3 regions of the Mesorhizobium sp. M0563 genome follow, and region 2 is predicted to be linked to each of the others. Evidence: predicted binding sites of a transcription regulator. Region 2 holds the regulator's gene; each other region holds the start of a gene.
The links. Region 2 encodes PhoB, which activates phosphate uptake and scavenging genes when phosphate is short. Its sites were predicted from a motif close to TGTCATNNANCTGTCAT; they were not measured.
Positions count from the first base shown of each region.

Region 1: NKI50_RS26385 (inorganic phosphate transporter) is a predicted target of PhoB. The motif match lies at 5,804-5,820, and genes of this name have one in related genera.
Region 3: ppk2 (polyphosphate kinase 2) is a predicted target of PhoB. The motif match lies at 1,652-1,668, and genes of this name have one in related genera.

Region 1 is NZ_JAMYQV010000026.1:32,715-40,862, reverse strand. It holds gene NKI50_RS26405 (3-hydroxybutyrate dehydrogenase) at 78-866, opposite strand; gene NKI50_RS26400 (acetoacetate decarboxylase) at 1,078-1,863, shown strand; partial or broken gene NKI50_RS26395 (patatin-like phospholipase family protein) at 1,856-3,012, shown strand; gene NKI50_RS26390 (transporter) at 3,037-4,062, opposite strand; gene NKI50_RS26385 (inorganic phosphate transporter) at 4,147-5,757, opposite strand; gene NKI50_RS26380 (TetR/AcrR family transcriptional regulator) at 5,871-6,407, opposite strand; gene NKI50_RS26375 (efflux RND transporter periplasmic adaptor subunit) at 6,558-7,835, shown strand; gene NKI50_RS26370 (efflux RND transporter permease subunit) at 7,832-8,148, shown strand, end outside.
Region 2 is NZ_JAMYQV010000010.1:56,056-64,203, forward strand. It holds gene xylF (D-xylose ABC transporter substrate-binding protein) at 1-536, opposite strand, end outside; gene NKI50_RS14950 (ROK family protein) at 823-2,067, shown strand; gene phoB (phosphate regulon transcriptional regulator PhoB) at 2,077-2,766, opposite strand; gene phoU (phosphate signaling complex protein PhoU) at 2,783-3,490, opposite strand; gene pstB (phosphate ABC transporter ATP-binding protein PstB) at 3,523-4,326, opposite strand; gene pstA (phosphate ABC transporter permease PstA) at 4,323-5,174, opposite strand; gene pstC (phosphate ABC transporter permease subunit PstC) at 5,178-6,164, opposite strand; gene pstS (phosphate ABC transporter substrate-binding protein PstS) at 6,224-7,285, opposite strand; gene NKI50_RS14985 (hypothetical protein) at 7,947-8,148, shown strand, end outside.
Region 3 is NZ_JAMYQV010000018.1:88,381-96,528, reverse strand. It holds gene NKI50_RS22000 (DUF982 domain-containing protein) at 1-116, shown strand, start outside; gene NKI50_RS21995 (hypothetical protein) at 169-327, opposite strand; gene NKI50_RS21990 (aldo/keto reductase) at 451-1,494, opposite strand; gene ppk2 (polyphosphate kinase 2) at 1,775-2,695, shown strand; gene NKI50_RS21980 (dihydrofolate reductase family protein) at 2,747-3,394, opposite strand; gene hemB (porphobilinogen synthase) at 3,794-4,825, opposite strand; gene NKI50_RS21970 (DUF2066 domain-containing protein) at 4,913-5,734, opposite strand; gene NKI50_RS21965 (enoyl-CoA hydratase/isomerase family protein) at 5,929-6,972, shown strand; gene NKI50_RS21960 (DUF6163 family protein) at 6,969-7,391, shown strand; gene ldtR (transcriptional regulator LdtR) at 7,595-8,110, shown strand.

The DNA of each region.
Region 1 (8,148 bases), on a different contig from region 2:
AACCGATTTTCGGAGGCGCGGAGACGCAGGTTCAAAGCATTGCAGCGTACTTTGTAGGCAGGCTCTCTCCAGAGTGCCTATTGCGCCGTCCACCCGCCATCCATCGGCAAGGTCGTGCCGGTGATCTGCTTGGCCGCATCCGAGCACAGGAACAGCGCCAGTGCCGCAAGCTCCTCGACGGTGACGAATTCTTTGGTCGGCTGGGCCGCGAGCAGCACGTCGTGCTTGACCTGTTCCTCGGTCATGCCGCGTGCCTTCATGGTGTCGGGGATCTGCTTTTCGACCAGCGGCGTCCAGACATAACCAGGTGCGATCGCATTGACGGTGATGCCGGCTTGCGCTGTCTCCAACGCCACTGTCTTTGTCAGGCCAGATATGCCGTGCTTGGCCGCCACATAGGCGGACTTGAAGGGCGAGGCGACCAGCGCATGTGCCGACGCGGTGTTGATGATGCGGCCCCATTTGCGCGCCTTCATGCCGGCCAGCGCCGCCTTGATGGCATAGAAGGCCGCAAGCAAATTGATGCGGATGATGGCTTCCCATTTTTCGTCGGGAAATTCCTCGATCGGCGCGACATGCTGGATGCCGGCATTGTTGACCAGGATGTCGAGGCTGCCGAAGGCTTCCTCGGCCTCGCGGACCATGGCAGTCACCGCCGCGCCGTCCATCATGTTGGCGCTGGAGTAGCGGCACTGGACGCCGAAATCGGCTTCGATGCCGGCGCGCTCCTGTTCGATGGCGGCCGCATCGCCGAGACCGTTGATGGTGATGTTGGCGCCTTCGGCGGCAAGGGCGCGGGCAATCGCCAGACCGATGCCGCTGGTCGAGCCGGTGACGAGGGCGTTCTTGGAAGACAGGAAACCCATGATGATCTCGCGAAAGGTAGGAGGGAACGGCGATGCTGGTGTGCGTCGCAGCATGACCATGCCATCGCCGTGTGTCGGCGCGATTACAGCGCTGTGGCAGTCCAACGGCCTTCAGCTGCTGGCGGCAGGCTGACACGGCGTTGTCATGGTGCCGTGCAAGATAACCGGTGCGCACTCGCGCGGTCATTCCTGCAGTACATGGGGGAGCAGCTTGGAAATCGCCGATGTCGTGAAGCGCGCCTATGCGATGCCGCTCACCAACCCGTCCTTCCCGCCCGGGCCCTACCGTTTCTTCGACCGCGAATACGTCATCATCACCTATCGTACGACGCGCGAAGCCCTCGAGGCCGTCGTGCCGGCGCCGCTGGAAATCGACGAGCCGCTGGTCAAATACGAGTTCATCCGCATGCCGGATTCTACCGGCTTCGGCGATTATACCGAGACCGGGCAGGTCATCCCGGTCCGCTTCCAGGGCCAGCATGGCACCTATGTCCACTCGATGTTTCTCGACGACGATGCACCGATTGCCGGCGGACGCGAGCTCTGGGGCTTTCCCAAGAAGCTTGCCAGCCCGAAGATCGTGCATGAGGGCGAGGTGGTTGTCGGCACCTTGCATTACGGCAGCGTTCTGTGCGCCACCGGCACGATGGGCTACAAGCACAGGCCGGCCGATCACGGCCAGATTCTCGCCTCGCTCGCGGCGCCCAATTTCCTGATCAAGATCATCCCGCATGTCGACGGCACGCCGCGCATTTGCGAGTTGGTGCGCTGTCACCTCACCGACGTGACGTTGAAGGAGGCCTGGACAGCGCCGGCGGCGCTCGATCTCAGGCCCCATGTCATGGCCGACGTGGCGCGGTTGCCAGTGCTCGAGATCGTCTCGGCGGTTCACTTCATCGCCGACCTGACGCTCGGCCTTGGCGAGGTGGTTTACGACTATCTCGCCGGACGCGAGCGGTCAGTCAGTCCAAATCTGGAGGCATTCAGCCGTGCTTGAACGCAACACCAAGAGGGCCGTCGCCACCATCGAGGAAATCTCGGCGCAGTACGACCGCGTCGCGCTGGTGTTCCAGGGCGGCGGTGCGCTGGGCGCCTATCAGGCCGGGGTGTACCAGGCGTTGGCCGATGCCGGCTGCGAACCGACCTGGTTCTCCGGCGTGTCGATCGGTGCGATCAATGCAGCGATCATAGCCGGCAACGAGCCGAGCCGCCGGCTGCAGCGGCTCGAGCAGTTCTGGCAGACAATCTCCGGGCGCAAGATCTGGGCCTATACGCCGGAGGGCGACGTCTACCGGGACATCCGCAACCGCACCAGCTCGTGGATGACGATGACGATGGGCCAGCCCGGCTTTTTCAAGCCGCGCCATCCCAATCCGTGGTTCGAGCAGCCAGGCACCGAGGGCGCTACCAGCTTCAACGACACCGTCGAGCTTAAAGAGACGCTGGAGAGCCTGATCGATTTCGACGTGCTCAATGACGGCAAGAAGCGGCTCAGCGTCGGCGCGGTCAATGTCAGGACCTGCAATTTCGTCTATTTCGACACCGAGAAGGTGCGCATCGGGCCGGAGCACGTCATGGCAAGCGGCGCGCTGCCGCCGGCCTTCCCGTCGATCCTCATCGAAGGTGAGCATTATTGGGACGGCGGCATCGTCTCCAACACGCCGCTGCAGTATTTGCTCGACCAGGAAGAGGACCGCAGTTCGCTGGTGTTTCAGGTCGATTTGTTCAGCGCCCGCGGCGCCTTGCCGCGCGGCATGGCCGATGTTCTGTCACGGCACAAGGACATCATGTATTCAAGCCGCACACGCCAGAATACCGACAACTTCCAGCGCATCCATGCGCTGAAGATGAAGCTGCTCGATGCGCTGAAGCGCGTCCCCGTCGAGTTACTGAAAGAAGGGGAGCAGGAATTGATCGCGGACTATCGGATGCCGGCGTGGTCAACATCGTCCACCTGATCTACCAGCACAAAGGCTATGAGGGGCACGCCAAGGATTACGAATTCTCGGGCACCTCGATGCGCGAGCATTGGGAGATGGGGCTGGAAGACACGCAGCGGACGCTGCGCCATCGCCAATGGCTGACACTGCCGACCAATGTCGAGGGCGTCGCCATCCACGACCTGCACCGCGAAGATCCGACTTAAAGCGCGCCGCGCGCCTGACCGGCCTCAGAACCGCAGTTTGGCGCCGGCGCGCAGCAAAAGCCAGTAGAACAGGCCGGTCGCGCCGACCGCGAGCAGCATCGTCAGGATGAAGCCGCTGGGGCTGTCGGTGAATGGCAGCCCGCCGGTGTTCATGCCGAATATGCCGACGATCAGGGTGCCCGGCAAAAGCAGCGCGCTCATCACCGCCAGCGCCTTGAGGCTGCGGTTCGATTCGTCGGCAAGCTCGGCCGCAAGCTCCTCCTGCAGCAGCCTTGCCCGGTCGTTGATCATGACGACCTCGCGGTCGAGCCGTTCCAGGCGGGCAGCAAGCCGGCGCAGAACTTCATGTGCGCCGGCGGAAAGGTTCCAGGCGGAACGGTCTTCATCCTGGAAAAGTGCTGCCAGGGCCGAGATCGGCCGATGCAAGGATACGACAAGGCGGCGCACATCCTTCAGCTGTCGTCTTTCGTCGGCAAGTCGCTCGGTCACGAGATGGTCCTCGACCGCATCGAGCCGCTTCGTCGCCGCGGCGAGCCGCAGGCTGGTGGTCTTGCAAAAAGCCATGACCAGCGTTTCGAACAGCTCGAATGCTGTGGCGGGCCGCAGCCCCGCGGCAAGGGCGGTGTGCACTTCCTCCACCGCCGCCAGCGGATGGCGCCGGCCGGTGACCAGCAGCCGCTCCGAGACCGCAAAATGCAATCTGCCGATGGTCGTCGACTGATGGGCGATCTCGCCATGCAGGTCGGCGGAAATGCCGTGGACGACGCCATTCTCATGCGCCAGCACCAGGCTGTCCTCATGTCCTTCGAGGATTGCGTGAGCCGACGCCGGCAGCGCGCAGGCATGGCTGACCCAGGAATGGGCGCGCCGGTCGACAAGGTCGACATGCAGCCAGACCCAGCCGTCCAGTGAGGCCAGCGCGGCCTCTATGTCCCGGGGCGCCAGCGATTCGGGAGCTTTGCCGGGAGCGGCATGATAGGCCCAGACCAGCCCGGGGGCATGATGCTGGTCGTCCGCGGCACGCAATGTCAGATGCGATGCGTCATTCATGGCCGCCGCCGAGACAATGCACGTTCAGGATCCGGGCGGCGCCGGCGCCGGCGCCGCGACATTCTGGCCAAGTCCTATCCCCGCTCAGAATATCTGGCGGAAGATGACGAACAGCACGAAGGCAAGACAGATGGAGACCGGAAGGGTCAGTATCCAGGCCATCAGCATGTTGCGCACTGTCGACCATTGCAGGCCCGAGCCGTTCGCCGCCATGGTGCCGGCAACGCCCGACGACAGCACATGGGTGGTCGAGACCGGCAGGCCGAGATAGTCGGCCGATGCGATGGTCGCCATTGCAACAAGCTCTGCGGACGCACCCTGGCCGTAGGTCAGATGGCTTTTGCCGATCTTCTCGCCGACGGTGACGACGATGCGCTTCCAGCCGACCATGGTGCCGAGGCCGAGCGCCAGCGCGATGGCGACCTTGACCCAGAGCGGGATGAACTTCGTCGCGTTGTCGACCGCCTTGTGATAGGTCGTCACCGCCTTCAGGTCGTCGACCTCCATCGGCAGCAGCTTCTTCTTGTCGATCAGTTTCAGCGCTTCACCGATAAGATAGATGTTGTTGCGGGCGTTGCTGACCAGCGTTGTCGGCAGCTTTTCCACGGACGGATAGGGCGACAACATTGCGCTAGTGTCGTGGATGAAGCTCTGCAGGGCAGGCGTGGTTTCGTCCTTCCAGGTCTTGGTGCGAACGGCGTCACCGACCACGGTTGCCGCGTCGGTCACGGCGACGCCGGGCTTGACGTATTTGCCGAGTACCGTTTCGACCTGCGTCGCTGCGGACTTGTAAGCTTCGAGATAGTTCACGTCCGGTGTGCGGTTGAGCGCGAAGGCGGTCGGCACCACGCCGATCAGGATGAGCATGATGAGGCCCATGCCCTTTTGCCCGTCATTGGAGCCGTGGGCAAAGCTGACGCCGGTGCAGGTGAAGATGAGCAGCGCCCGGATCCACAGCGGCGGCGGAGCGCTCGACTTCGGCGCCTCGTAAAGCTCGCGGTTCCTGACCAGCAGCTTCATCACCAGAAGCAGCAGCCCAGCCAGGCAAAACCCGACCAGCGGCGAGATCAGAAGCGACAGGCCGACATTGCTCGCCTGCGACCAGTCGATGCCGCTGGTGATGGAACCGGCCGGCGCCGTGAACTGGTTGGCGAGGCCGACGCCGATGATCGAACCGATCAGCGTGTGCGAGCTCGAGGCAGGCAGGCCGAGATACCAGGTTCCGAGGTTCCACATGATCGCTGCGACCAGCAGCGCAAAGACCATGGCCAGCCCGGAGCTCGATCCGACCTGAAGGATCAGTTCGACCGGTAACAGCGAAATGATGCCGAAGGCGACCGCCCCGCTGGCGGTGAGCACGCCGAGGAAGTTGAAAAAGCCGGACCACATCACTGCAAGCTCGGCCGGCATGGAATGGGTGTAGATCACCGTTGCCACCGCATTGGCGGTGTCGTGAAAACCGTTGACGAATTCGAAGCCGAGCGCGATCAGCAGCGCCAGGCCAAGCAGAATCCACGGCACCGCGACGGTGCTGGTCAGGTCCTGGCTGAGCGCGTAGCCGACATAGGCAAGGCCGCCCAGGATGATGACGGCAAAGGCCGGCAGAAACCATTTGCCGGTGCTGTTTGGCCGGTCGAGCGGATCTCCGGCCTTGGAATTCCTGCTTCGCTGGAAACAATATCGACCATACCCCACTCCTCTTGCGTTGCAGCAAAGAATGGGAGGACGCTATGTCGGCACAATGAAGCCTGTGTGACGGCAGAGCACTTTGAGATTGGAGCAGATAGTGCTGGACGGTGGTTCCTGATCTATTCCGCGATCTCCAGCAGGGTCGATATCAGCAACCGGCGCTCGTCGGCGGAGAGAATGTCCGAACCGAACAGGTTCATGCTGCGAAGCCCTTCGATAGCGAGATAGCAGACCAGCAGCGCCTTGAGATTCGGCGTCTCCTCCTTCAGCCGCTCGAACACTTGCCGCCTGAACGATTTTATCGGCGTCAGGAAATCGGGATCCTCGGCAATCGCCGAAAATATCCAGGTCGCCGACGGTTTCGACTCCTCGGCATGCTCGGCCGAAAGCCTGATATAGGCCGCAAGCGGGCTCTCACCGCTGACGCCGTTGGTGCGGGCGGCCTCAAGCGCCTGTTGGAACGCGCTGAGATAATCCTCCACCAGCGCCTGCATCAATTTCGCCTTGGTCGGGAAATTGTAGAGAAGACCACCCTTCGACACGCCGGCACGGCTGGCGACCGCATCCAGCGACAGGCTGCCGGGACCCGTCTCGCGCGCCACGTCGGCGGCGGCGGCGAGGATCTTCTCGCGCGAATTTGTTCTGCGGGCCTTCATCAATCGTTCCCCATTCATTAGCTTAAGCGGAATTGACAAGACCGTCCAGACGGTACAGTAAGATTGCCGTCATTTGAAATTGGGACCAGTCACAGGTATGTGTTCCGGTCATCCGACCGTTATGCTGGGCCATGGCCGAGGGGACTGTTCGTGATCAAGCGCTTCATCATCGCCTTCATTCTGCTCGTGCTGGTGTGCGGCGGCATCGTCGGCTTCAACCTGTTCCGCGACAATGCGATCAAACAGTTTTTCGCCACCATGAAGCCGCCGGCCGCGACCGTGTCGACGGTCATCGTCAAACCGATGTCCTGGACGCCCGGCGTCGAGGCGATCGGTACTGTCAGTGCCGTGCGCGGCGTCGACCTGACCGTCGAAACCGCGGGTATCGTCAAGGACATCCAGTTTCATGCCAATCAGAAGGTCGCCGCCAACGCCGTGCTGCTGCAGCTCGACGATGCCGTCGAGCGGGCCGACCTCGTGGCGTCGAAGGCGCAAGCCACATCCGACCAGACGACGCTGATGCGCGCTCTTGAGCTGCAGAAGCGCGGGGTCGGCACCGACGCTACGCTGGACACGGCGCAGGCGGCAGCATCGGTCTCCTCCGCGCAGGTAAACAAGCTGCAAGCGGTGCTCGACCAAAAGCAGTTGACGGCCCCTTTCAAGGGCACCGTCGGTATTCCGAAAATCGACATTGGCCAGTATCTCACACCCGGCACCGCCGTGGTGACCTTGCAGGACATGGACACGATGCGTGTCGATTTCACCGTGCCGGAGCAGCAGCTTCCGCTGCTGAAGATCGGACAGACGGTGCGGCTGGGCATTGGCGGCGGCGACATGCCGTTCGCCGGCATCATCCGCGGTATCGATCCGAAGATCGACCCGACGAGCCGGCTGGTGACGGTGAGGGCGGAGGTCGCCAATCCTGAAGGCAAGCTGACGCCCGGCCAGTTCGTCCAGGTGCGTGTCGAACTGCCGGAGGAGAACAACGTGCTGGCGCTGCCGCAGACTGCGCTGACCTCCAGCCTGTACGGTGACTTCGTCTTCGTGGTGCGCCCGGCCAAATCCGCAGAAGTCAACGGCGCGGCTCCCGAGGCAAAGCCGGAAGAAAAACCAGCCGCGGATGCTGCCACGCCCGCTGCCGAAGCACCCGCGGCAAAACCCGAAGAAAAGCCGGGCGCTACCCCAGCCAAACCGGCAGCGGAAGCCAAACCGGCAGCGGAAGAACAGAAGCCGCAGCTCGTGCTCGCCCAGGTGTTCGTCAAGCCAGGCCGCCACAACGCCGGCCTGGTCGAGATCCTGGAAGGCATCCAGCCCGGCGACGAAGTCGTTACCGCCGGCCAGAACCGGCTCTCCAACGGCATGTCCGTTGCCGTCGACAACACAATCGATCCGAGCAAGCCGGGGAACCAGCAGGCAGCCCAGCAATGAGCTTTTCCGACCTCTTCATCCGCCGCCCGGTCCTTTCGACCGTGCTTGCCTGCATGATCCTGCTTCTGGGTTTTCAGGGCATCTTCAACCTTTCGATCCGGCAGTATCCAGAGGTTGAAGAAACGGCCATCACGATCACCACGGCCTATCCCGGCGCCAGCGCCGACCTGATCCAGGGGTTCATTTCCGCGCCGATCGCGCGTGCTGTCGCTTCGACCGAAAACATCGATTATGTCACGTCGGCGAGCCGGCCGTCATCCAGCACCGTGACAGTGCAGATGAAACTCGGCTCCGACCCCGACGTTGCGCTGAA
Region 2 (8,148 bases):
CCGCTGTCGATGGCGTCCTTCAGCACTTCCATCGAACCGGCAAAAAGGAAATCGGCATTCGGATCGGCGCCCGAGCCCTTGATGAAGACATAGTTGCCTTCCGGCTTCACCTTGAACACGTCGCGGGCCTGCATGCGGCCGACTTCCTTGTTGTCGAAGGTCAGGTAAAAGACGTCCTTGTTCTCGATCAGCCGGTCGTAGCCGACAACCGGAATACCTTCGTCCAGCGCCTTCTGCACGGCCGGCCCTATCGCCGAGGCGTCCTGCGCCAGGATGATCAGTGCGTTGGCGCCCTGCGAGATCAGGCTCTCGACGTCGGTGAGCTGCTTGCCGGGGTTGGACTGTGCGTCGGCGGAAATATACTTGTCGCCTGCGGCCTCGATGGCCGCCTTCATTGCGGCTTCGTCGGTCTTCCAGCGCTCTTCCTGGAAGTTCGACCAGGAAACGCCGATGACCTTGTCCTTAGCCTGCGCCACCGACGCAAGCGCCAGCGTCATGGCGACACCCGCCAGAATGGCGGTCGTGAATTTCTTCATCATATCCTCCCTGCGCCGCGTACGGCGTGACCAATTGGCCCCAAAGGCCAGCTTAGAGGCGCTAATTTTTTCGAGCCTCGAAAAAATACTGGCCCGATCTCCCGCTGCTGTCAACATCGATTCTGATGGATTTTGATGTTGCTGCGAGTTTTTTCGAGCTTCGGAATAAACGATGACAGCGCCACCTGCATCTGACACTATTTGCCTCATCTGACACTATTTGTCGGCATTACCGACGGCTTCCGGTTCATGAGCGGCCGCGGCAAACCGGGAGGAAAGCAAAACGATGTCGGTCGGAATCCGCCATGACGATTTGCGCCGGCGCAACCGGGCGATGGTGATCTCGGCCGTGCGCCGGGCCGGCCAGCCATCGCGTACGGAGATCGCCGCAACCACCGGCCTCAGCCATTCGACCATATCGGCGATCTCCTCCGACCTGATACGGGAAGGCATCCTCGCCGAGAGCAAGGCAAGCGAACCCGTTTCGTTGAAACGCGGTCGTCCGCAGGTCGGCCTCGCCCTCAATCCGGAAGCGGCGGCGGTGCTGACCGTGGTGTTGTCGCTGAATTTCCTGTCGGCCGCCATCATCGACTATGCGGGGCAGGTGGTCGCCGAGGAACAGCGCCGGCTGGACACGCTGACCATGCCGCGCGACGAACTGATCCGCGAATGCATGGCCATCGTCCGGCGCCGGCTGGACGATCCAGATCTTGACGTCCGCAGTGTCGCCCGCATCGCCCTGGCGATTCAGGGAATTACCGACTCCCCTGCACGCGCCATGCTGTGGTCGCCGATCACGCCCCAGACGGACATCGCCTTTGCCGACATGCTGGAAGATGAATTCGGCATCCCGGCCACGGTGGAGAACGACTGCAATATGATGGCGGTGGCTTTGCGCTGGCGCGATCCGGATCGCTATCGCGACGACTTCATCGCCATCCTGCTTTCGCACGGCATCGGCATGGGGCTGGTGTTGAAGGGCGAGCTGTTCACCGGCACGCATTCCTCGGGCGGCGAGTTTGGCCACATGATCCATCGTCCGGGCGGCGCGCTCTGCCGTTGCGGGCGGCGCGGCTGCATCGAGGCCTATGCCGGCAATTACGCCATCTGGCGCAACGCCACGCAGATGAGCGAAGACAGCCAACCGGTCGCCGACGTCAGCGACGCCGACATGCGCGCGCTGGCGGTTCGGGCGCGCGAGAAGGACGGGCCGGAACGCGATGCCTACCGCAAGGCCGGCGAAGCGCTGGGTTTCGGTCTCGGCTCGCTGTTCGCGCTGATCGATCCGGCACCGGTCGCAATGGTCGGCGCCAGTGCCGCCGCCTTTGATCTGATCGAGCCGGCCTTGCGGAAGGCCATCGCCCAGACCGCCGGCGGCCAGCATTCGGGCTCGATCTCCTTCGATACCGAGCCGAACGAATTGCCGCTGATCCGCGAAGGCTGTGCAATGCGGGCGTTAAGCTTCGTCGACCAGCAGATTTTCGCGCCGGGCGCGCAAATGAGGCCCGGCGTCAGAAAGAACGTAGCCTGACTGGGCGGGTCAATCTTCCCTGATCGCGTAGCCGGCACCGCGGATGGTGCGGATGACATCAGGCATGCGGCCGTTGTTGACGGCTTTGCGCAGCCGCCCGACATGCACGTCGACGGTGCGTTCGTCGATATAGATCGTCTCGCCCCAGACATTATCGAGTAACTGGCTGCGCGAGAAGACGCGGCCCGGATGCCGCATCATGAATTCGAGCAACCGGAATTCGGTCGGCCCGAGCCGGATCTCGGTCTTCTTGCGATACACCCTGTGCGATTCGCGATCGAGCACGATGTCGCCGACCTTCAGCACGCTGGACAGCACTTCCGGCTTGGCGCGGCGCAGCAGCGCCTTGACCCTGGCCATGAATTCCGGTGTCGAAAACGGTTTGACCAGATAGTCGTCGGCGCCGGTCGAAAGACCGCGTACCCGGTCGCTCTCCTCGCCGCGCGCGGTCAGCATGATGATCGGCAGCCGTTCGGTTTCGGGGCGCACCCGCAACCGGCGGCAGAGCTCGATGCCGGAAACCGCTGGTATCATCCAGTCGAGCACCAGAAGATCGGGCACATTCTCCTGCAAACGGATCTCGGCTTCGTCGCCGCGTGTCACCACCTCGACCTGGTAGCCTTCGGATTCGAGATTGTAGCGGAGCAGCACACCCAACGGCTCCTCGTCCTCCACCACCATTATGCGTGGTGCGATCATCGGCTGGGCACCCCCATCATGTCGCCGGTGCGGACATTGTCGTTTCGTCTTGCTTCGGACGATTGACCGGCAATTGCTCGCCGGTCAGCACATAATACGCATTTTCGGCGATGTTGGTGACATGGTCGCCGATCCGCTCCAGATTCTTGGCGCAGAACAGCAGATGCGTGCAAGCGGTGATGTTGCGCGGGTCTTCCATCATGTAGGTCAACAGTTCGCGGAACACCGACGTATATTTGACGTCGATGCGCTCGTCGGCGGCGCGTAGCTTGGCCAACGCGGCCGCATCGCCTGCAGCATACTCCTCGATGACGCCCTGCACCTGGATGAGCACCAGCTGCGCCATCGCATCGATGGAATGCGATAGGTCGCGCGGTGTGACGCTAAGGCCGACCGCACTCACACGCTTGGCGATATTCTTGGCAAGGTCGCCGATGCGTTCGAGATCGCCGGCCATGCGGATCGCCCCGACGACATGGCGCAGATCGTGGGCCATCGGCTGGCGCTTGGCGATCAGGGTGATGGCGCGGTCGTCCAGTTCGCGTTGACGCGCATCCATGATGGCATCGTCGGAAACGACGCGTTGCGCCAGCACGTTGTCAGAATTCAACAGGGCCTTGGTCGCCCCGCCGACCATCGAACCGGCGAGGTCGGCCATGTCGCGGATCAGCTTGCTGATCTGCTCGAGATCCTCGTCGAAAGAAGCGACTGTGTGTTCGCCCATGGTCCTGTCCTCATATGCGTGATCGGAACGGCTCAGCCGAAGCGGCCGGTGATGTAATCCTGCGTGCGCTTCTCGCGGGGCGACGTGAAGATCTTCTCGGTCCGGTCGAACTCTACCAGTTCACCCAGATACATGAAGGCGGTCTGGCGCGATACGCGCGCCGCCTGCTGCATGTTGTGGGTGACGATGACGATCGTGTAGTCGGCTTGCAATTCGTCGATCAGTTCCTCGATCTTGGCGGTCGACAGCGGGTCGAGTGCCGAAGCCGGCTCGTCGAGCAGAATGACTTCCGGCTTCACCGCCACGGTGCGGGCAATACAAAGCCGCTGCTGCTGGCCGCCTGACAGGCTCAAGCCGCTGGCGTTGAGCTTGTCCTTGACCTCGCCCCACAGCGCGGCCCGCTTCAACGCTTGTTCGACGCGGCCGTCCATTTCGGACTTGCCCAGATTCTCATAAAGCCTGACGCCGAAGGCGATGTTCTCGTAGATCGACATCGGGAACGGCGTCGGCTTCTGGAACACCATGCCGATCTTGGTCCTCAGGAGATTGAGGTCCTGCGAGCGGTCGAGAATGTTCTTGCCGTCGAGCAGCACCTGGCCCTCGGCTGTCTGCTTCGGGTAGAGTTCGTAGATGCGGTTGAACACACGCAGCAGCGTCGATTTCCCGCAGCCCGAAGGGCCGATGAAGGCAGTGACGCTGCGCTCGGGCAGCGACAAGGTGATGTCCTTCAACGCCTTGCTCTGGCCGTAGTAGAAGTTGAGGTTCTTGACCTCGATCTTCGTCTTCTCGGCGACCGTCTCGGTCATCGTCATGTCCGCGGACAACATCTGTGTCATCTGTCCTCTCTGCGTCCGGTAAGGCTGCGGGCGAGGATGCTCAAGCCCAGAACCGTCAGGGTGATTATGAGTGCGCCGGTCCACGCCAGTTGCTGCCATTCCTCGTAAGGGCTGAGAGCGAACTGGAAGATGGTCACCGGCACGCTGGCCATCGGCGCGTTGATATTGCTGCTCCAGAACTGGTTGTTGAGCGCGGTGAAGAGCAGCGGCGCCGTCTCGCCGGAAATGCGTGCTATCGCCAGCAATATGCCGGTGACGATGCCGGACAATGCGGCGCGGTAGGCGACCGAACGGATCACCACCCAGCGCGGCGCGCCGATCGCGGCGCCGGCTTCACGCAACGCGTTCGGCACCAGGTTGAGCATGTCTTCAGTGGTGCGCACGACCACCGGAATGACCAGGATGGCAAGCGCAACGGCGCCGGCTATGGCCGAGAAATGCCCCATTGGCCGCACCATCAACTCATAGACGAACAAGCCGATGATGATCGACGGCGCCGACAACAGGATGTCGTTGATGAAGCGCACGACGGTGGTGATGCGCGAGAAACGCCCATATTCGGCCATGTAGGTTCCCGCCAGCACGCCGATCGGCGTGCCGACGACAACGGCGATGATCGTCATCAGCAGGCTGCCCGCGATTGCATTGAGCAGGCCGCCGGCCTCGCCTGGCGGTGGCGTCATCTCGGTGAAGACCGCGAACGAAAGCCCGGCTGTGCCCTTATAGACCAGTGCACCGAGAATGAGCGCCAGCCAGGCAAGCCCGATGCCGGCGGCGACGACGCAAAGCGCCATCATCACCGAATTTCTGGCTTTGCGGCGGCTGTGGAGCGATGAGGATGTCGACATCGGTCAGGCTCCCGTACGGGCGTCGATCCGCATCAGCATATAGCGGGCGGCGGCAAGGATCAGGAAAGTGATGACGAACAGGATCAGGCCGAGCGAAACCAGGGAAGAGGTGTAGAGATCGCCGTCGGCCTCGGTGAATTCATTGGCGATGGTCGCCGAGATGGTCGTGCCCGGCGCGAACAGGGAGGCGCTGATGCGGTGGGCGTTGCCGATGACGAAGGTCACCGCCATGGTTTCGCCGAGCGCGCGGCCGAGGCCAAGCATGACGCCGCCCATGATACCGATGCGGGTATAGGGAATGACCACGCGCCGGGTCACTTCCCAGGTCGTGCAACCGATGCCGTAGGCCGATTCCTTCAGCACCGCCGGCACCGTATCGAAGACGTCCTTGGTGATCGAGGTGATGAAGGGCAGCACCATGATGGCGAGGATCAGCGCCGAGGTCAGAAGGCCGATGCCGTAAGGAGGGCCGGCGAAAAGGCTGGATAGTCCCGGCACGCCGTGGAAGATGTTGATGATGAAGGGCTGTATCGTCGTCTGCAGGAACGGCGCGAACACGAACAGGCCCCAGATGCCGTAGATGATCGAGGGAATGCCGGCCAACAGCTCGACCGCTATGCCGATCGGGCGCCTGAGCGGGCGCGGGCAGAGTTCGGTGAGAAACACGGCAATGCCGATGCCGATCGGAACCGCGATCAGGATGGCGATGGCCGCCGTGACCAGCGTGCCGTAGATCGGCGCCAGCGCGCCAAATTTTTCCGTTACCGGATTCCAGCTTTCAGTCGTCAGGAAAGAGAACCCGAAGGACGACAGGGCCTGCCATGAGCCGGCAAACAGCGAGATTGCGACACCACCGAGGATGACCAGCACAAGAATTGCGGAAGCGCGGGTGAGTCCGCGGAATATGGCGTCTGTGAGCGCGAAGCGCCGCACCGTAGCTTCCCTGGCCCGGGCTGCAGATGATAGCATGGCATCGGAAGCGATGGTCATTGGGTCCTCGCGATTGAAGGCAACAGGGAGGGCGCCGTCGACGCCCTCCCTGGAGGAGATTACATAGCCGAGTAGAGCGGCTTGCCGTCGCTGCCGACGACTTCCTTGGCCCACATGGCCTTGACGCTCTCGACCACCTTGTCGGGCATCGGAACGTAGTCCAGCTCGCCGGCCATCTCGTCGCCCTTGTCGTATGCCCAGGCGAAGAATTTGAGCGCTTCGCCGGTGGTCGCGGCATCGTCCGGCTTCTTGTACAGGAGGATCCACGTTGCCGCCGTCATCGGCCAGGACTCGGCGCCCGGCTCGTTGGCGAGGATGACGCCATAGCCCGGCTGCGAGCTCCAGTCGGCATTGGCCGCTGCCGCCGAGAATGCCGCCGCGGTGGGTTCGACCTTCTTGCCGTCCTTGTTGATCATGTCGGTGTGGGTGAGCTTGTTCTGCTTGGCATAGGCGTATTCGACATAGCCGATCGCGCCGCCGGTCTGGGAGACGTTGTTGGCAACGCCCTCATTGCCCTTGGCGCCGATGCCCACGGGCCATTCCACGGCCTTGTCGACGCCGACCTTTTCTTTCCAGTCCGCGCTGACGTCGCCGAGGTAGTATGTGAAGTTGAACGTCGTGCCCGACCCATCAGAACGGTGAACGACCGCGATCGCCTGCGAAGGCAGCTTGACGTCGGGATTGAGCTTCTTGATCGCCTCGTCATCCCAGCTCGTGATCTTGCCGAGGAAGATGTCGGCTAGCGTCGGGCCGTCGAGAACCAACTCGCCCGGCCTGATGCCTTCGAGGTTGACGACGGGAACGATGCCGCCCATCACCATCGGGAACTGAGCCAATCCGGACGATTCAAGCTCTTCGCCTTTCAGCGGCGCATCAGAAGCGCCGAAGGTAACGGTCTTGGCTTTGATCTGCTTGATGCCGCCGCCGGAACCGATCGACTGATAGTTAAGCCCAATGCCGGTGTCTTTCTTGTAGGTGTCGGCCCACTTCGCATAGATCGGGTAGGGGAAGGTGGCGCCGGCGCCAGAGATGTCCGCGGCGAGCGCGGCGGACAGGGTGAGGGTAGTCGTCGCCGCAGCCATTGCAATCGCAACGGCCGCCGAGCGGATGAAATGTCTCATGTGGCCTGCTCCTGTTCGGAATATGGTCTCTCGGCGCCATTCCTCCGGCGCCCGCTGAGGCCAATAGCCCCCGATTATTACAGTCGCATGACAGTTTCATGTCGCTCCGGTAACGTCGTCCAGCCGGGTTAAGAAGGAACGGCCGCGGGCTTTGTCGGCATGGGCCGCGGTTTGCCGCTGGAATCAGCAGCTTGCGTGAATTCCGGCCGGCTTTGTCCGCTCGACGATAGCAGCCACTGACCTTGAGAAGAAAAAAGCCGGACGGGAGCGCGTTGCATGCAGCCAGAACGTGTCATGGCCGCGCCATCGCCGAAACAGGTCCGTTGGGGTAAATCTGACCCTGTTTCTTGCCGGCGGTCGCTGCTCCCGCCCGTAACTGGAGGAGCGGAACTTCGAATATCCCATTGTCGCGACTGAGCGCGCCATTGGGTATGGTGCGATCGCACCATGGCCTTACGCTGGAAGCGGTGACGAATCGCAAGGTTTTAACTCGCCTCGCGCTGGACCTCCATCCGCGCCCGACCCGGCGCTCGATCTTTCGAGCGGGGCCTTCGACTGGAAGTGCGACGATTTCTACTTCACCTTACCTACTCCCTCTGCACTATTCCGCCGGTTGTCGGTTGGGCCGAAGCAGCGTTATAAGCTTGCAGGGGTGTTGCTGATGTTTCGACGGATTCTGCCTGTCTTCCTGTGCCTGGCGCTGCTTCTGGGAACCGGCTGCGCGCGCAGCTATGACGGCACCGTGATCATTCCCAAGCCGCTCGATGTTCGCCGTTTCTGGGACCGGCCTTCTCCGCAGGCGCAAGCCGAACAGTCGCAGCTGGAGACCGATGTCTTTCCTGTGGCGCCTCAAACGCCGAAAA
Region 3 (8,148 bases), on a different contig from region 2:
TGCAAGCCTGTCATGATGCGCTGGCCGGCGACAAGCCGGCCATGAACGCAAGACGGGCCTTCATTGCCGCCGCCCGCGAAGTGAACGTCTTCGTCAGCGACAAGGCGCCGGCCTGAGGCATAGCGGGGACTTGATCGAGACCCGGGCCGCCTGACAGGCCTGATATCATCACTCGGCCGTTTCGGTGTTGGTTTGGGACTCGCTTTCGCCCTCGGGCTTCGAGCGCTCCTTGGCCGCGACCTTGGCAGCCTGCTTTTCCGCCTTCTTGGCAGCCTTCTGCCGGTCGCGTTCCTTGCGTTCCTGACCGTAGTTCGGTGCTCGTGCCATATCGTTTCCTTTCATTGTGCTTGGCCTTTGCCTAGGAGCATTGGGCCACAAACACAACACCGCAAGGCACGATCGGCTCCATATCTCGTCGCAGTCCGGGGAGCCCCGCTTCAGGGCGTTTTTTCAGGCGCCGTCCCGGTCGAGGACGAGATCGGCGGGCCCGAACCGGTCCTTTGCCGTGAATTGCTGGTGCCAGTAGGGATAGAGCACGGGCGGCCCGCTGACCACGTCGAGGCGTGTGCGCTCCTCATCGCCGAGCACCAGGCTTGCAGCAGCGATATTGTCCTTGAAATGCGCTTCGGTTCGTCCGCCGATCACCAGCGAACTGACGGCGGGCCGGCCAAGCAGCCAGGCAAGCGCCACCTGCGCCGCCGACACGCCGTGGTTGTTGCCGATATCGATCAGCACGTCGACGATCCGCCACAGCCGGTCCTCGTCGCGGATCGGCGGTTCCGACCAGCCACTGAGCTGGCGGGCGGTCGGCTGGTCACGGTGGTATTTGCCGGACAGCAATCCGCCGGCGAGCGGGCTCCAGACCAGCACGCCGAGCCCTTGGTCGACCGAGATCGGCAACAATTCATACTCGGCCTCGCGGGCTTCCAGCGTGTAGTGGATCTGCTGGGTGACGAAGCGCGGCTGGTGATGACGGTCACTGATACCGAGCCCCTTCATCACCTGCCAGCCGGAATAATTGGAACAGCCGACATAGCGGACCTTGCCCTGCGCGACCAGCGTGTCGAGCGCGGCGATGGTTTCCTCGAGCGGTGTCAGGCCATCCCACTCGTGCAGGAAATAGATGTCGATGACATCGGTCCTGAGGCGCTTCAGGCTCCTCTCGCATTCGCGGATCAGATGATAGCGCGACAGGCCTTCATCATTGGGGCCTTTGCCGATCCGCATGCGCGCCTTGGAGGCGATCAACACGTCGCCCTTGCGCTTGCCGCCGAGCGCCTCGCCGATGATCTCCTCCGACACCCCGTCCGAATAAACGTTGGCGGTGTCGATGACGTTGATGCCGGCATCGATGCAAAGGTCGATCATCCGGCGCGCCTCGTCGAGGTCGGTCTTGCCGACCGCCGAAAACGCGCCGCCGCCGCCGAACGTCATGGTGCCCATGGTCAGCGTCGAAACCTTCAGCCCGGAACGGCCGAGAGTGCGGTATTCCATGTCGTATCCTCATGATTTTATCGGGAAAGGGCGTTTCAAACGACAGCCCTGAATGAACCGGGCATTTGTAGGATAATTCGTTCCGCTTGTCGCCCGTGTTGCAGGGCAACATCGATCACATCTTACGGATTGGACGCGCAGCCAGCGCAACAGCGGCTGCAATAAAACCGTCATTGCCGGCCTATACTAACATCGGTTCAGCGCTTCGATTTCCGGCCGCCGGGCCGGGCGGCAGAGCGCCTGACAGCGGCCGACACGGCCTGTAAGCGGAGCAGCGCAAATGACCGAGATAAAACAGAATTCCCCGGCCAGGGACTGGCTGGAAGCGGAACTCGCCGACACGCTCGACGAAGATTACGAGCTGGAAATCTCTGAGCCGGCGCTGTCGATGGAGATCGCCAAGATCTATAAGAATGCGCATCCGCCATCGATCGACCGCCTGCAATATTTTCGCGATCTGATCACGCTGCAATCCGAATTGATCAAGCTGCAGTCCTGGGTCGCCTATCACAAGAAGAAGCTCGTCGTGGTATTCGAGGGCCGCGACTCGGCGGGCAAGGGTGGCGTCATAAAGCGCATCACCCAGCGGCTCAATCCGCGCATCTGCCGCGTCGTAGCACTACCGGCGCCGACCGAGCGCGAGAAGTCGCAATGGTATTTCCAGCGCTACGTTCCGCATCTGCCGGCCGGCGGTGAGATCGTGCTGTTCGACCGCTCCTGGTACAACCGCTCCGGCGTCGAGCGGGTGATGGGCTTTGCCCAGCCGGATCAGGTCGAGGAGTTCTTTCGCGACGTGCCGGATTTCGAACGCATGCTCCTCCGCTCAGGCATTACGCTTGTCAAATACTGGTTTTCGATCACCGATGAGGAGCAGCAGATGCGCTTTTTGATGCGCATCCACGACCCGATGAAGCAATGGAAATTGTCGCCGATGGACCTCCAGTCGCGCGTGCGCTGGGAGCAGTACACCAAGGCCAAGGAAGAAACCTTCGCCCGCACCAACATCCCGGAAGCTCCCTGGTTCATCGTCGAGGGCAACGACAAGAAGCGGGCGCGGCTGAATTGCATCGACCATCTCCTCAAGCAAATGCCCTATGAGGAGGTGCCGCACGAGGAGATCACACTACCGGAGCGCGTCTTCAATCCCGAATACGAACGTCAGGTGCTGCCGCGCGAACTGTATGTGCCGGAGAAATACTGACTAAAGCAGCGAGGAGGGGCGCTGCCTCCGTGGGCAGCGCCCTGCAACAAGCTAGGCGCGCTCGATGATGACATGCGTGGCCTTCGGCGTCGCGACCTGCTCGCTGCAGCGGTAGCCGAGCTTGGGCATGTCGATGCCGGCAAAAAGGCTCTCGCCTGCGCCGAGCAGGACAGGTGAGATCGCCAGATGCATCTCGTCGATGAGCTTTTCCTTGAGATACTGCCGGATCGTAGAAACGCCACCGCCCAGCCGTACATCCTTGCCGTCAGCCGCTGCTTTCGCCTTCTCCAGCGCTGAGTGGATGCCGTCGGTCACGAAATAGAAGGTCGTGCCGCCCTCCATGACAATGGGATCCCGCTGATGGTGCGTCAGCACGAAGACCGGCACGTGGTATGGCGGATTGTCTCCCCACCAGCCTTTCCAGCTCTCGTCAGGCCACTCGCCGCGGATCGGCCCGAACATGTTGCGGCCGAGGATCCAGGCGCCGACATTCTCGAAGCTGCGCGCGGCGAACGCCTCGTCAGTGTCCGTGGTCCCGCCATCCTTGCCGAGAACCATCTTGCGGAAGGTGCGGGTGCCGAACATCCATTCGTGCAGGGCTTCCCCGCCAACACCCAGCGGGTTCTTCAGGTCTTGGTCGGGACCGGCGCCGAAGCCGTCGATCGACAAGGTGAAAGCGCTGACGCGAAGTTTGGACATGAGAGCCTCCTTGATAACCAATTGTGAGATGCAAGCAGTTATCGGGTAGCTTAACTGATTGCATTTTGCAAGCGGTTTTTTGAATCGCCGGGGCCAATCGCTTCCAAATCATGTTGGAATGACCAATCTCAATGTTGGCGCCGCCCCTCATCCGCCTGCCGGCACCTTCTCCCCGTATAGTGACGGGGCGAAGGGGCTGGCCGCAACCTCGGCGATGGTTTTGCAACGCTGGAGATTGGCGAAATCTTTTGCGAACGCGTCTTTCTCCCCGTCACTATACGGGGAGAAATGCCCGGCAGGGCAATGAGGGGCAGCGCAAACCTGAAGCGATTGCCTGCGGTGGCCATGTCGCGCTTTGGACGAAGGAACGTTACTCGATGTGGGCGCTACGGAGGCGCATCACCCCTTCAGCATCTCAGCCACTTCCGGCGCGAAATAGGTCAGGATGCCGTCGCAGCCGGCGCGCTTGAAGGCCAGCAGCGATTCAAGCATCGCCTTTTCCCCGTCGATCCAGCCATTGGCGGCGGCGGCCTTGATCATCGAATATTCGCCCGACACTTGATAGGCGAAGGTCGGCATCTGCAACTCGTCCTTCAGCCGGCGGATGATGTCGAGATAGGGCAGGCCGGGCTTGACCATCAGCATGTCGGCGCCCTCGGCGAGATCCTGCTCGGCCTCGCGCACCGCTTCGTCGGAATTGGCGTGATCGATGTAATAGGTCTTCTTGTCGCCCTTGAGCAGGCCGGCGGTGCCGACCGCCTCGCGGTAGGGGCCGTAAAAGGCGGATGCGAACTTGGTCGCATAGGACATGATCGCTACATCCTGAAACCCATTGGCGTCCAGCGCATCGCGGATGGCACCGATCCGGCCGTCCATCATGTCCGAGGGGGCGATGATGTCGGCCCCTGCCGCCGCCTGGATGACGGCTGCTGCCGTCACCTGCTCCACCGTTTCATCATTGACGATAATGCCGTCGCGCAAGATGCCGTCATGGCCATGCGAGGTGAACGGGTCCAGCGCCGCGTCGGTGATGATGCCGATCTCCGGCACCGCGCGCTTGATGGCGCGGGTGGCGCGGTTGATGATGTTTTCCGGATCGAGGATGTGCGAACCGGTCTGATCGCGCAGGCCGAGCTCGACATTGGGGAAAGTGGCGATCGCCGGAATGCCAAGCTTAGCCGCGCGCTCAGCCTCCTTGACGGCGAGGTCGAGCGACAGGCGGAAGACGCCGGGCATGGCGGCGATCGGTTCGCGCACTTGTCTGCCGTCGACGACAAAGATCGGCCAGATCAGATCGTCGACCGAGAGCCGGTTCTCCTGGACAAGGCGGCGCGACCAATCGGCCTTGCGCATGCGCCGCAGCCGCCGGCTGCCGGTGATCTCGTCGACGCTGCGCGCGCCGGCAGGCTTTGCAGGGGTGAATTTGTTCATCGCCAAAACTCCGGATCGGGCGACTTTTACCACGAGCCTCCGCTGCTGACCAATGCGACACGATTGTGCCAGCGGTCCTGTCGGGCGCTATTCTGGTTGGCCATTGCCTGACAGGATCTGCGCAGCACCCCGCATGGCGACGCGGAATGCCTCGTCGAAGTTGACGCCGCGCACTTGCCACTTGTAGGTCTTGCCGGCCATGGCAAGCCGCCAATCGGCGATCCAGCCCAACTCCTTGTCGCTCCAGACTAGGCTGCCGGCCAAGAGCTCTTGGTTGCCGACAGTTCTCGCCAGCAATTCGGGTGAGAGCGCACGCACCTGTTCGAAAATCGCCCCGGTTTTTACCAGAGCGGCCTTGCTTGGAATGACGATCTTCATCGCCAACGGTCCGGCTGCCGATTGAAAGGACTCTGCCATATAGGGGCGTTCGTCTCCGTCGCTCGCCAAGACAAAATGCTGGCGTGCATCTTGCACAGCCAGCAGTACCGAGATGATCGGCCGCTCGCCGAGCCACGGCTTGCTGCCGAGCTCAGCAAGCACTTTATCGATCACCGGCGGCGTGTACTGGCAAGTGAGATCGTGCGGCCGGTCGTACGTGCCTTGATCATCATGATTGGGGATACCTTCCATGCGATCGCGATAGCGGAAGCTGCGGACGAAGCTGCCGGCCTTGTCGCGCAGTGCTGTCATCTGAGGTTTCGCCGGCAGGCGCTGGTCGCCGGATACCCGCACCAGCACTTTGTCGAGGCAGACCTTGAAGCCGGCCTGACGATGTTCTTCTCCCTGGCCATTGACGATGGTTTGCGACTGGTAGAGTTCTGCGAGGCTTGTCGCCAAGGCTGGATGGCCAGCCAGGCAGGTGCAGACTAACCCGATTGCCACCAGTGCAAGGCGCGAAAATCGAATCATAGACGACGTCCCCGTCGGTGCCGCGTTGCAACGCGCCTGCCATGACTTTTTCGTCATTACTGCCTGTAGCCGTCGATTGTTAGCACCGGCTTCCGGTCCGGGCCAGAGGCTGCGCTGGCGTGCCCGCCATTGACGCGGCCATGCGCCACGCTTTAGCACTTCACTCCCGGCGGGCGGGGAGGGATTCTCTGGCGATGGATTTTGGCGGAGGCGACGAGATTCGCTTCGAAAGATTGGGCAGGGCCGGCGTCGTCACGCTGACGCGGCCGCAGGCGCTCAATGCCGTGACCCACCGCATGGTCAAAGCGCTGGACAAGGCGCTGCGCAGCTGGGAGCGTGACGACGGCGTTGACGTCGTTGTCGTCAAGGCCGAGGGCAGGGCGTTTTCGGCAGGCGGCGACATCCTTCATATCTACGAGGCCGGCCGGGCAGGAAAGCCTCCGGTCGATTTCTTCGCCGACGAATACCGGCTGAACGCCCGTATCGCCCGTTTCAAAAAACCCTATGTCGCGCTGATCGACGGCATCGTCATGGGCGGCGGCGTCGGCATCTCCTTCCATGGCTCGCAGCGGGTGCTGACCGAGAACGCCCAGTTCGCCATGCCCGAGGTCGGCATTGGCTTTTTCCCGGATGTCGGCGCCAGCCATCTGTTGCCGGATCTCGGCGGCAGCTTCGGCATGTATCTGGCGCTGACCGGCAACCGCATCCGCCATGGCGATGCTTTGTGGTCGGGCCTGGCCACGCATACGATCAGGGCGGAGGATCAAGCTGGCTTTCTCGACCGGCTGGCGGCAAGCGGCGACCCGGAATCGGTGCTGCGCGGCTGCTTCGTCCCGGCCAAACGCGAGACCGACAGGCCGACGCTCGAAGTCATCGCCAGGCATTTCGCGCAGCCGTCGCTGGCCGATATCGTCGCCAGCCTGGAGCGGGCAGCCACTGCCGACGAGTTCGCGGCAAAGACGCTGGCCACCATCCGCACCCGGTCGCCGACCAGCCTGCATGTCGCCTGGCGCCAGATCAGAGCCGGGCAGACGTTGTCGATGGACGAGTGCATGAAAATGGAGTTCCGTATCCTCAACCGCATGCTTGCCGGGCACGACTTCTATGAAGGCATCCGTGCTGCCATCATCGACAAGGGCTCGACGCCGCAATGGCGGCCGACAGGCATCGATAAGGTCAGCGCCGTCGACGTCGATGCCTATTTCGCACCGCTCGGCGAACGGGAACTGAAGCTGTGAGCGAGGTCGCCTCGAGACGCGTGGTGCTGCAGCCCTCGACGGTCGAGGTCATCTTCGCCTGGTTCCAGCGCGTCATCGCCGGCTACTGCCTGCTGTTCGGCATCTTGTACTGGATCCGGCTGATCGGCTTTTACCCCGGCCCGTTGTGGCGCTTCGACCTGATGCCGGTGCACTGGCAGGTGGCGGCGGTGGTGCTGGCGGTGTTTTTTCCATTCGCCGCCGCCGGCCTGTGGATGCTGGCGTCCTGGGGGCCGGTGATCTGGTTCATCTGCGCGGTGACCGAGACGGTCATGTATGCCGGCTTCCCCGAGCTGTTCGGCCACCGGCTGCTGATCGTCGCCTCGCATCTTGCGGTGGCGCTGCTCTACATCGTATTCCGCGTGGTGATCTGGATCCAGAAGCGGCAGGCCCGGCGATAGCAATTCCGGTCAAGGATCGGTGGCTAAATCTTTAGGTTAATTATCCTTGCTCGGGTGACCGTCCGTTAAGCCTCTTTCGAAACCCCTTACCGGTAAGCTCTTGTTAGCCTTGGCGTTTAAGTCGAATTTTATGAGTATTCGATAGTGTCGTGATCAAGGTGAAGAACAAAAAATCACCGGGCGACAAACGAGAGGCAAAGACAATGATCAATTCGCGTCCGGCGGCGAAGACCGCCAACGTATCCGATGACCGCCGCGAGGCGATCCGTTCGCTGTACATGGAATCGCTGCAGTTGGTCGAACGGCTGCATCGCCGTCTGCTTGACGTGATCAAGGACGAATTCGACCGCAACGGCCGCTCCGACATCAACGCCATCCAGGCGCTGCTCCTGTTCAACATTGGCAATTCGGAGCTGACCGCCGGCGAACTGCGCTCGCGCGGCTACTATCTCGGCTCGAATGTCTCCTACAATCTGAAGAAGCTGGTCGATCTCGGCTTCATCAATCACCAGCGCTCGCGCATCGACCGCCGTTCTGTGCGGGTTTCGCTGACGCCGAAGGGCAATGAGGTGGCGGAGGTCGTCGCCGGCCTATATGAGCGCCATGTCGGCTCGATCGAGCAGGTCGGCGGCATCAACACCGAAGAGTTCAAGCAGATGAACCGCGCCCTCCAGCGGCTGGACCGGTTCTGGAACGATACCATCGCATACCGGATGTAATCGCACCCGCTGCATCAAGATCTGAAGCTGGACCACGG